DNA from 3 places in the Sinorhizobium prairiense genome. Region 2 is predicted to be linked to each of the others. Evidence: riboswitches for the same ligand, from Rfam matches in the RefSeq annotation. Region 2 holds a riboswitch; each other region holds the start of a gene.
What was found. A riboswitch is a leader RNA that binds a small molecule or an ion and turns the genes downstream of it on or off. The one in region 2 is predicted to bind thiamine pyrophosphate.
Positions count from the first base shown of each region.

Region 1: it holds a riboswitch for thiamine pyrophosphate, as region 2 does, so the genes downstream of both, thiC (phosphomethylpyrimidine synthase ThiC) here and thiB (thiamine ABC transporter substrate binding subunit) in region 2, are expected to answer to the same signal.
Region 3: it holds a riboswitch for thiamine pyrophosphate, as region 2 does, so the genes downstream of both, thiD (bifunctional hydroxymethylpyrimidine kinase/phosphomethylpyrimidine kinase) here and thiB (thiamine ABC transporter substrate binding subunit) in region 2, are expected to answer to the same signal.

Region 1 is NZ_CP104133.1:459,643-462,896, reverse strand. It holds gene thiC (phosphomethylpyrimidine synthase ThiC) at 1-1,551, opposite strand, end outside; TPP riboswitch at 1,650-1,761, opposite strand; partial or broken gene N0Q91_RS25480 (aq_1923 C-terminal domain) at 1,922-3,254, shown strand, end outside.
Region 2 is NZ_CP104131.1:3,268,300-3,271,553, forward strand. It holds gene thiP (thiamine/thiamine pyrophosphate ABC transporter permease ThiP) at 1-618, opposite strand, end outside; gene thiB (thiamine ABC transporter substrate binding subunit) at 626-1,654, opposite strand; TPP riboswitch at 1,702-1,816, opposite strand; gene N0Q91_RS18335 (GNAT family N-acetyltransferase) at 1,949-2,434, shown strand; gene N0Q91_RS18340 (thiamine diphosphokinase) at 2,512-3,162, shown strand; partial or broken gene N0Q91_RS18345 (ABC-F family ATP-binding cassette domain-containing protein) at 3,167-3,254, shown strand, end outside.
Region 3 is NZ_CP104133.1:20,612-23,865, reverse strand. It holds gene N0Q91_RS23455 (serine hydrolase domain-containing protein) at 1-660, shown strand, start outside; gene N0Q91_RS23450 (peroxiredoxin) at 778-1,437, opposite strand; TPP riboswitch at 1,651-1,753, shown strand; gene thiD (bifunctional hydroxymethylpyrimidine kinase/phosphomethylpyrimidine kinase) at 1,881-2,681, shown strand; gene N0Q91_RS23440 (hypothetical protein) at 2,786-2,992, shown strand; gene exoP (succinoglycan biosynthesis transport protein ExoP) at 3,041-3,254, opposite strand, start outside.

The DNA.
Region 1 (3,254 bases), on a different replicon from region 2:
CGCGTCGTCGCGGGTTCGGGCGGCCGGGTGCCCTTTGGCGAGATCGGCGGCATGGGCGGCGATCTTGTAGGTGATCACGCCGGTCTTGACGTCGTTGCGGTCGGGCAGGCCCAGATGTTCCTTCGGCGTCACGTAGCAAAGCATGGCGGTGCCGAACCAGCCGATCATCGCCGCGCCGATGCCTGACGTGATGTGGTCGTAGCCGGGCGCGATATCGGTGGTGAGCGGCCCGAGCGTATAGAAGGGCGCTTCTCCGCAGACGGCGAGCTGCTTGTCCATGTTCTCCTTGATCTTGTGCATGGGCACATGGCCCGGCCCTTCGATCATCACCTGGCAATCCTTGGCCCAGGCGATCTTCGTCAGTTCGCCGAGCGTTTCGAGCTCCGCGAACTGGGCCCGGTCGTTTGCGTCGGCGATAGAGCCGGGACGCAGGCCGTCGCCGAGCGAGAAGGAAACGTCATAGGCGCGGCAGATGTCGCAGATCTCCTCGAAATGCTCGTAGAGGAAGCTCTCGCGGTGGTGATGCAGGCACCACTTCGCCATGATCGAGCCGCCGCGCGAAACGATGCCCGTGACGCGATCCACGGTGAGCGGGATATAATGAAGCCTGACCCCGGCATGGATGGTGAAATAGTCGACGCCCTGTTCCGCCTGCTCGATCAGCGTGTCGCGGAAGACCTCCCAGGAAAGATCCTCGGCGATGCCGTTTACCTTTTCCAGCGCCTGGTAGAGCGGCACGGTGCCGATCGGTACCGGCGAATTGCGGATGATCCATTCGCGGATGTTGTGAATGTTGCGGCCGGTGGAAAGGTCCATGACCGTGTCGGCGCCCCAGCGCGTCGCCCAGACCATCTTCTCGACCTCCTCGGCCATCGATGAGGTGACGGCGGAATTGCCGATATTCGCGTTGATCTTCACCAGGAAGTTGCGGCCGATGATCATCGGCTCGGCTTCCGGGTGGTTGATATTGGCCGGAATGATGGCGCGGCCGCTCGCCACTTCCTGGCGCACGAATTCCGGCGTTACGAAATCGGGGACAGAGGCACCGAAGCTTTCGCCGTCTCGGGCAAGCGCCTCCTTCGCGGCCTTCCGGCCGAGATTTTCGCGGATGGCGATGAACTCCATCTCCGGCGTGACGATGCCGGCGCGGGCATAGGCGAGCTGGGTTACCGCTTTTCCCGGCTTCGCCTTGAGCGGCTGGTGACGAATCGGGAATTCCGGCGTCAGCCTTTCGCCGGTGGCAAAGCCGTTGTCTTCGGCCTTCACCGCACGGCCGTCGTAGCTTTCGACATCGCCGCGCTTGAGAACCCAGTCGCTGCGAAGGCGCGGCAGGCCCGCGTCGATGCGGATATCGGCGTTTTCGACCGTGTAGGGGCCGGAGGAATCGTAAACAGTCACCGGCGGCTCGCCGGAGGTCGGATGCAGCGCGATCTCGCGCATCGGCACGCGGATCTCCGGGTGGATCTCGCCCGGCTTGTAAACCTTGCGGGATGCCGGGAGCGGTCCTTGCGTGACCGAGGGCGCAGCGGCGAGAGGCTTGATTAGATTCATCTTGAGGCTCCAATGTTTTCGCGTTGGAGACCCAGTTCTGAAGCCGGAAGGATGAAAAGACGTATCACCGATGAATTGCCGATAAACGGAATCCTGGCTGCTGCACGTCTGCACCGTCCCTACGCCAGTATGAACTGGATCAGGTTCAACGGGTCACTGCGCGCGCTAGCAGTATCTCAGCCCCTTGCCGGGACCCCCCTGGTGAATGGCGCAATTAGGGACGGTTATCGCCGCGGCGTCAAGATGGTTTTTGCACCGGCTAAATCCCGTGCGCAGGGCTCGCGCCATGCTTGCAAATGCAAAGTTCTAAATCTACTTACCGTCCGAGTCTGAAGCGCCATGATGCGCATAGCGAAAAGGGGTGAAGGTCTTGGGGCAGGCGGAGACGGGGACCAGGAAAAGGGGACGCAAGGCGCTTTGGGCGGCCGTTGCGGTCATCGCAATCGCAGCCGCAGGCGCGACCGGTTACAAGATTGCTGTCGAAAAGAGCGTGAGCAGGCTGATCGCCGAACGGGGCGGCAGAGTGGGCACGGTCGAAGCGGACTTCTTCGGGCGCGTTCACCTGCGCGACCTGACGCTGCCGCTGAAGGAAGGATCCGAACTTCGCGTCGCCGCGATCGACGGGCGGCCCAGGATCCTATTTCTGGACGGCATGCTCGAGGTCAGCGGCGTGGACCTCGATATGCGCCCGGGCAAGATCGCCGTGCCGAAGGTGATCGTCGAGCAGGCGGAGTTCGGTCGCGACACGCTGGCGCAAATGTTCGGCGCGGGAAGCAACCTTTCGCTGCCGAAACAGTTGGCGCTTTTTACGGCAAAGAGCGTCACCGCCCCTGAGGTGATCATCACGCAGACGGTTGCCGGTAGCGAGCAGAAGCTGGTCTACAAGAACGTGGTCTCGGAAGGTATCGTCGATGGCCGCATTGCGCGCTATTCGGCGAGTGGTGCGAGCTTCGAAGCCGCCATAGGCGCCTCCGATGGAGAGGGCGGCGAGAGGAAGCGGCTGACGGGCTCCCTTGGAGCCATGACGGGGCAGGACGTCGATGCCGCCTATCTGGCCCGCATCTATACTGAAAAGGCCGGGCCGGGCGACGGGCAGGCAAGGCCTGTCTATGGGCCATTCTCGATCAAGGATATAGCCTTCTCGGATGGCGAGGCGAGCTTCGGCTATGACGAGGTTCGCAGCAGCGGCGTAAGCATGCGGATGCTGGACGAGCCACTTCGCGAAACTCTGGAGAAGCTCAACTCGGTCTCGTCGCCCGAGGATCTGCCCGTGGCGGAGCGTCAAGACTATTTCGCCCGGATTCTGTCGGTCGCCGATTTGACGAGGAAGGCCGACATGGAAATGCTGGGTCTGAAGATCGACGCGCCGGACAAGGATGGTGAAGAGGGCGAGAGGATCAAGCTGGCGATGGATCGCCTCGCGCTCCGGCTCGATGGCCGGAAGCTCGACGCGTCGGTGAATGGCTTCTCGATGGCGGAGGGCGCGGACTACGTCAAAGTCTCCGAAGCAAGCATTTCGGGCTTTTCCTGGGATCCCAGCGTGGAAGCGCTGAAGAAGTTCGTCGCTCTGCAGGATGGGCAGCATGAGAACTTCCCTTTCACGACGCTGCTGCCGGAGTTCGGAACGTTCCGCGTGGCGGGAATCGATGCCGATCTGCCTGACTCGAGCACCGGCGTGGAAGACTGGGACGAATACAACGACA
Region 2 (3,254 bases):
GCAGAGCATGAAGATGAGCCCGGCGATGCCGGGAAGCAATCCACGGATCACCGGCAACTCGATGAAGCGAAAGGTGGCGAAGGAACCCATGCCGAGATTGGCGCAGCTGCGCCAGTATTCGGCCGGAATGCGCTCGATGCCGGCAAGCATCAAGCGTGCGGCGAGCGGCATGTTGAAGAAGACATGGGCAATGAGAATGCCGGAGAGGCCATAGATGCTGACCGGCTGCTCCAACCCGCCTGCCGAAAGCACCCTGTTCAAGAGCCCCTGCCGGCCCCAGATTTCGATCAGCCCGAGTGCGGCGACGATCGCCGGCAGGCCGAGTGGCAGCGCCAGAAGCCGCAGCACCCAGATGCGGCCGGGGAACGAAGCCTGGCGGGCAAGCGCCCGGGCCACGGGTATGGCGAAAAGGATGGCAAGAAGCGTCGAGAGGCTGGCCTGCAGCAGCGTGAAGCGTGTGATGCGCCAGATATAGGCATCGAAAAGCGGACCGGCGCCGGCGCTGCCGGCCGACTGGGCAAGCAGTGCCGCGCCGGCGAGGCCGACGAAAAGCAGGATGCCGCCGAGGGCGAAGGCCCCGGCGGCGATTGTCATCTTGCTTTCCTTCGTGCCGGACAATCCGGCCTCAGTTCCGGCTCATGGCGGCCAGCCATTCGTCGACCCAGGCCTTGCGGTTGGCGGCGACCTCCTCGGAGGGAATGAGGAGCGTCTTTTGCGGGTCGACGAGCTTGCTGAAGGCTTCCGGCAGTGGCTCCTTGGTTGCGGTCACCGGCATCATCCAGTTGGTCGTCGGGATGATCGACTGGAATTCCGGACCGATCATGAAGGTCAGGAAGTTTCGGGCGAGTTCCGGGTCCTTCGCGTTCTTCGTCAATGCGGCGACTTCGATCTGGATATAGTGGCCTTCGGCGAAGGGGGCCGCCTGGTAGCGCTCGGTGTTTTCCGCCACCATGTGATAGGCGGGCGAGGTGGTGTAGGAGAGAACCATCGGGGCCTCGCCCTTCGTGAAGAGACCATAGGCTTCCGACCAGCCCGGCGTGACCGTCAGCACGCGGTCCTTGAGCTTCGCCCAAGCCTGGCCGGCCTGGTCGCCATAGACCGACTTCACCCACAGCAGGAGGCCGAGGCCGGGGGTTGAGGTCCGGGGGTCCTCGATGACGATCTTCTGCGACGGATCGCCCTCGACCAGTTCCTTGAGGCTCTTCGGTGGATCCTTCAGCGTCTCGGTGTCGTAGACGACGGCGAAATGGCCGTAGTCATACGGTATGAAGGTGTCGTCGGAGAAGCCGCCCGGGACCTTGACGGAAGCGGTATCGGCGCCGTGTTGAGCGAAGAAGCCGGTCGCCTTCGCCTCCGCCACCAGATTGGTGTCGAGACCGAGTACGATGTCGGCCTTGGATGCCTGACCTTCGAGCTTCAGCCGCGTCAGGAGTTCGACCCCGTCGGCAACCCCTACATAGTCGACCTTGCAGTCGCAGGTCTTCTCGAACGCTTCCGCCACCTTGGCGCCCGGCCCCCATTCGGTGATGAAGCTCTCATAGGTATAGACCGTCAGGGTTTTTTCCGCGGCCGCCGCGCTCACGGAAAATGCCGCGATCGAAGCTGCGGCGATCGCAAGCCGGCCAAGGATCTTTCGATGGAGTGAACTGGACATTCTGGCACCTCTCCCTTTGTTGTTGCTGCATGGGAAAAGCGCGTATCGGTCCGATCGCTTCTAATCCCTCCGCCGGTATGAGCCGGATCAGGTTCCGCGGGTTGGCTCGAAGCCTCTCAGCCACGGTCGCAAAAGCCGACCAGGGCACCCCGTTAGAGCAGCAAGAGATTTAGCTTCCGGCGACGGCTTAGGCAAGCTGAGTTTCAGCAGGGCGTTTGCCGTCCGCGTCAGCCGCGCTATTAAAAGTCAAACAATTGCCGGCGCCGTTTGTTCGCCGAAAGCGGAGACAATTTCATGCCAGACATGCTCGTCCGCCTCTATGCCTTGCCCGAGGGCCGCCCATCGCGTCTCGACCCCGACATCCGCATCCGCCGGGCGCTTGCGGCCGAGCGGCGGGCCGTCATTCCCTGGATCGAGGAGCGCTTCGGGGCCGGGTGGGCCGGCGAGGCCGAAACCGCCTTCTCCTCGACGCCGGCGCGCATCCATATCGCTCACCATCGGGACCGGATCGTGGGCTTTGCCTGCCATGACGTAACCGCGCTCGGCTTCTTCGGTCCGACCGGAGTTGACGCGACCATGCGCGGCAAGGGCATCGGCGAGGCCCTGCTTGTCGAAAGCCTGCTGTCCATGCGCGCCGCCGGCTATGCCTATGCGATCATCGGCGGCGTCGGCCCTGCCGAATTCTATGCCCGTGCGGTGGGTGCGGTGGAGATCGCCGGGTCGACGCCCGGTATCTACGACGGCATGCTTTTTCCCGGGGATCCGGCGTCCGGAACCTGATCCGCGCAGCATGCGTTCGCAAAACAGCAGCCGGAGCCCTTTTCCTTCGCCGCTGCTTTGCGCTATGGGCTTCTGCCATGACCCGATCACCCTTCACCATCCTGCTCGGCGGCGCGCTGACGCCGACAGACCGGCTCGCTCGACAGCTCGAAGGCAGCCGCTTCGTCGCCGCCGACGGCGGCATGCGTCATGCAAGGACGCTGGGGATCGTTCCCGATCTCTGGGTCGGCGATTTCGATTCCACCGATGAGGCGCTTCTGGCGGAGTTTGCCGGCGTCCCGCGTGAACGCCATCCAGCTGCCAAGAACGCGACCGACGGGGAGATCGCCGTCGAGGCAGCCCTCGAGCGTGGCGCGACCTCGCTCGTCTTCGCGGGCGGACTCGGCGGCGCGCGCAGCGATCACGCTTTCCTGCATCTCCTCGGTACCGTCGCGCTTGCCCAGAGCGGCGTTGCGGTGATGATGACCTCCGGCGAGGAGGAGGCCTATCCGCTGCTGCCCGGCTCGCAGGAGATCGAGCTGCCGAAAGGCAGCCTCTTCTCGATCCTCGGCTTTGCGGACCTTGACGGTCTTTCGATCGAGAACGTGCGCTATCCGCTGAAGGATTTTCATTTGCCCTTCGGCTCGTCCCGCACCATTTCGAACATCGCGGATGGCACGGTCCGCTTGACCCTGAAATCCGGCCGGGCCGTCATTCTCGCCCGCCCCTATGATCTTTCCGGAGCCTGATGCCTTGGCGCCTCCCATCCTGAAGCTTGACGACATTCTACTGACCTTCGGCGGCACGCCGCTGCTTGCGGGTGCGGGCCTGCAGGTCGAGC
Region 3 (3,254 bases), on a different replicon from region 2:
ATCACCATCGGCAACCTGCTTTCGATGCAAGCGGGACTGGGGCGCATGTCCGGGCCGAATTACGGCCGCTGGGTGTCGAGCCGCAACTGGGTTCGTTTCGCACTGGCACAGCCCTTCGACGACGAGCCCGGAGGGCGGATGCTTTATTCGACCGCCTCGACCCATCTGCTCTCGGCAATACTGACCAAGGTCGGCGGCAAGTCGACACTGGCGCTTGCGCGCGAATGGCTCGGTCCGGTCGAGGGTTTCCGGATCGGCGCCTGGGAGCGGGATCCCCAGGGCATCTATCTCGGGGGCAACCAGATGGCGATGAGCGCGCGATCGCTCCTTGCCTTCGGTGAGCTCTATCGCAACCGCGGCCGCACCGCGGACGGACGGCAGGTCGTCCCGGCCGATTGGGTGGAGCTTTCCTGGCAGCCGCGCACGGCCTCCCGTTTTACCGGCGACGGCTACGGATATGGCTGGTTCACGCGCCGGATCGGCGACGAGGATGTGTATTACGCTTGGGGCTATGGCGGCCAGATGCTCTATATAGTGCCGTCCCTGGACCTGACGGTGGTCATGACGTCGGATGAAAGCGGCCCCTCGGCACGCAACGGCTATCGCGACGCTCTGCACGGGGTGCTGGCAGAGATCATCTCCATCGCCAAAGCGGATTGAGGCAGATGGTTCTGCTCTGTGCGCGTTAAACAAACATGTTAGCAAAAAACGCCAAGGGCGCGTCGACCTTGGAGAATTGACGCGCCCGACCGATTGACTGTTGGCCAGCGGGTTTGCTTAGGCCGTTGGCTGCTTTGTCTTCCGGAGATAGGGAAGCACGGTGTCGAACGACCCGAAACGCTGCACGGCGTCCTCGTTGGAGACGGCGGCCGTGATGATGACGTCCTCGCCCTGCTGCCAGTTCGCGGGTGTTGCCACCTGATGCTTGGCGGTGAGTTGGATCGAGTCGATGGCGCGCAGGATCTCGTTGAAGTTGCGGCCGGTGGTCATCGGATAGGTGAGGATCAGCTTGATCTTCTTGTCGGGGCCGATGACGTAGACCGAACGCACGGTGGCGTTATCCGCAGGCGTCCGGCCCTCGGACGTCTCTCCGGCGCCGGCCGGCAGCATGTCGTAGAGCTTTGCCACCTTCAGATCGCGGTCGCCGATCAGCGGGTAGTCGACCTCGAAGCCGGTCGCGACCTTGATGTCGTTCTTCCACTTGGTGTGACTTTCGACCGGGTCGACCGAAATGCCGATGATCTTGACGCCGCGCTTGCGGAATTCGGGCTCGATGCCGGCCATGGCGCCGAGTTCCGTGGTGCAGACGGGAGTAAAGTTCTTCGGATGGGAGAAAAGGACAGCCCAGCCGTCGCCGATCCATTCATGGAAATTGACCGTGCCCTGCGTTGTCTCGGCGGTGAAATCAGGGGCGGTATCGTTGATGCGCAGACTCATGGCGTGTTCCCTCCTGTACGACGAAATTTCGCTAAGAATAACGCAATCGCCGCCGTTTTCGAGGAGGAAACGAGCGATTGACGGCGGCAGAAGGAATGACTGCATCATAGGTGGCCAGGCTGCGGGTATATTTTTGCCGGCTGGCCTAAAAGCCAGGTCTTACAAGCCTTTGCGCGGGCGCGTTGACATCGCTTTGCCACAGCCGCATAGATAGCGCATTCCGAGGGGAGCACCAGACGGTGCTGAGATGGCGTTGAGCCGGACCCTTGAACCTGATCCGGGTCATGCCGGCGTAGGAACGGAAAGAAGGCCGCCAGCGGCAAGTTCTCCTTTTCATCGCCTTTCCTGGATCTCCGTGATGTTCCGTCTGGAGATCGATCGATGACGTCCTCTGCCGTACCGCTCGCAACCATCATCCGCCCTCGTGCGAAGGAGGACTGGGCATGACGGCGATTGCTCTCACCATCGCCGGCTCGGACTCGGGCGGCGGCGCCGGTATTCAGGCGGACCTCAAGACGTTTTCAGCGCTCGGCGTTTACGGCGCCAGCGTCATCACTGCGATCACGGCCCAGAACACCAGGGGTGTGACGGCCGTCGAGGATGTCTCCGCTGAAATCGTGTCGGCGCAGATGGACGCCGTCTTCTCCGATCTCGACGTGACGGCCGTCAAGATCGGCATGGTCTCGCGTCGGGAAACAATCGCCGCCATTGCCGATGGATTGCGCCGGTCCGGAAAACGGGCGGTCGTGGATCCGGTCATGGTTGCGACCTCCGGCGACGCGTTGCTTCGGCCGGATGCCGTTACGGCGCTCATCGAAGAGCTGTTGCCGCTGGCGCTCGTCGCCACGCCCAATCTTGCCGAGGCCGCGCTCATGACCGGGCGCGCAATCGCCGAGGACGAGGCGGAGATGGCGCGCCAGGCGGAAGCGATCATGCGGACCGGCGCATATGCGGTTCTGGTAAAGGGCGGGCACTTGAAGGGCCAGGAGGCCACAGACCTCTTCTTCGACGGCGACACTCTTGTCCGCCTTCCCGCCGCGCGGATCGAGACGCGCAACGACCACGGCACCGGCTGCACCCTGTCGGCAGCCATTGCCGCCGGCCTTGCGAAAGGCTTGCCGCTGGTCGAAGCGGTGAGTGCCGCCAAGTCCTATCTGCATGCCGCAATCTCCGCGGCCGACCGCCTGGAGATAGGTCAGGGGCGCGGCCCGGTCCATCATTTCCACCGGTGGTGGGAAGATTGACTGCCGGGTGACGGCTCGGGGGAGCTGAAGTGCCTCGCTATCGCCACTGTTGTTCAGCAGCATGACCGCGTCCATGGCTTCGATTGGCGATCGGTTCTCGCGATATGCATTTTCTTACCCGCCGGCTGGAGGCTTTCAACCGTGACGACCTGCCGGATTGGCGGCGGTCGCCCGGCAGGGTGCGGCGTTGTTTTTCGATGCTGCCGTCGCTGGTCGAATATTCGCTTTTCTATGCGCTGGCACTCGTTGCCCTTACGGCGGTCATCGCGCTAATGGCAGCCGCTTGGATCGTCGATCGCCGCAAGGCCTGACGGCGAAGGGCGAAAAGGCCGCGCACAGGTGGCGCGGCCGCGGTCGCCTCAAGCGGCGTTGTTTTCCGTAATCGTATTCTCGACGTAATATTTGCCGTAGCGGTGGCGGTATTTCTCCGCCCCGTCGAAGTCGCTGTATTTGCCGAGTTCGTTCATGTCCGTCTTGTTGAGGATGACGCCAAGCACCTTCGAGTTGATCAATGGTTCCGAGTTGAGGAGATCGCGTACGAGCCGCGAAGGCGTCCTTCCCCACTCGACCACG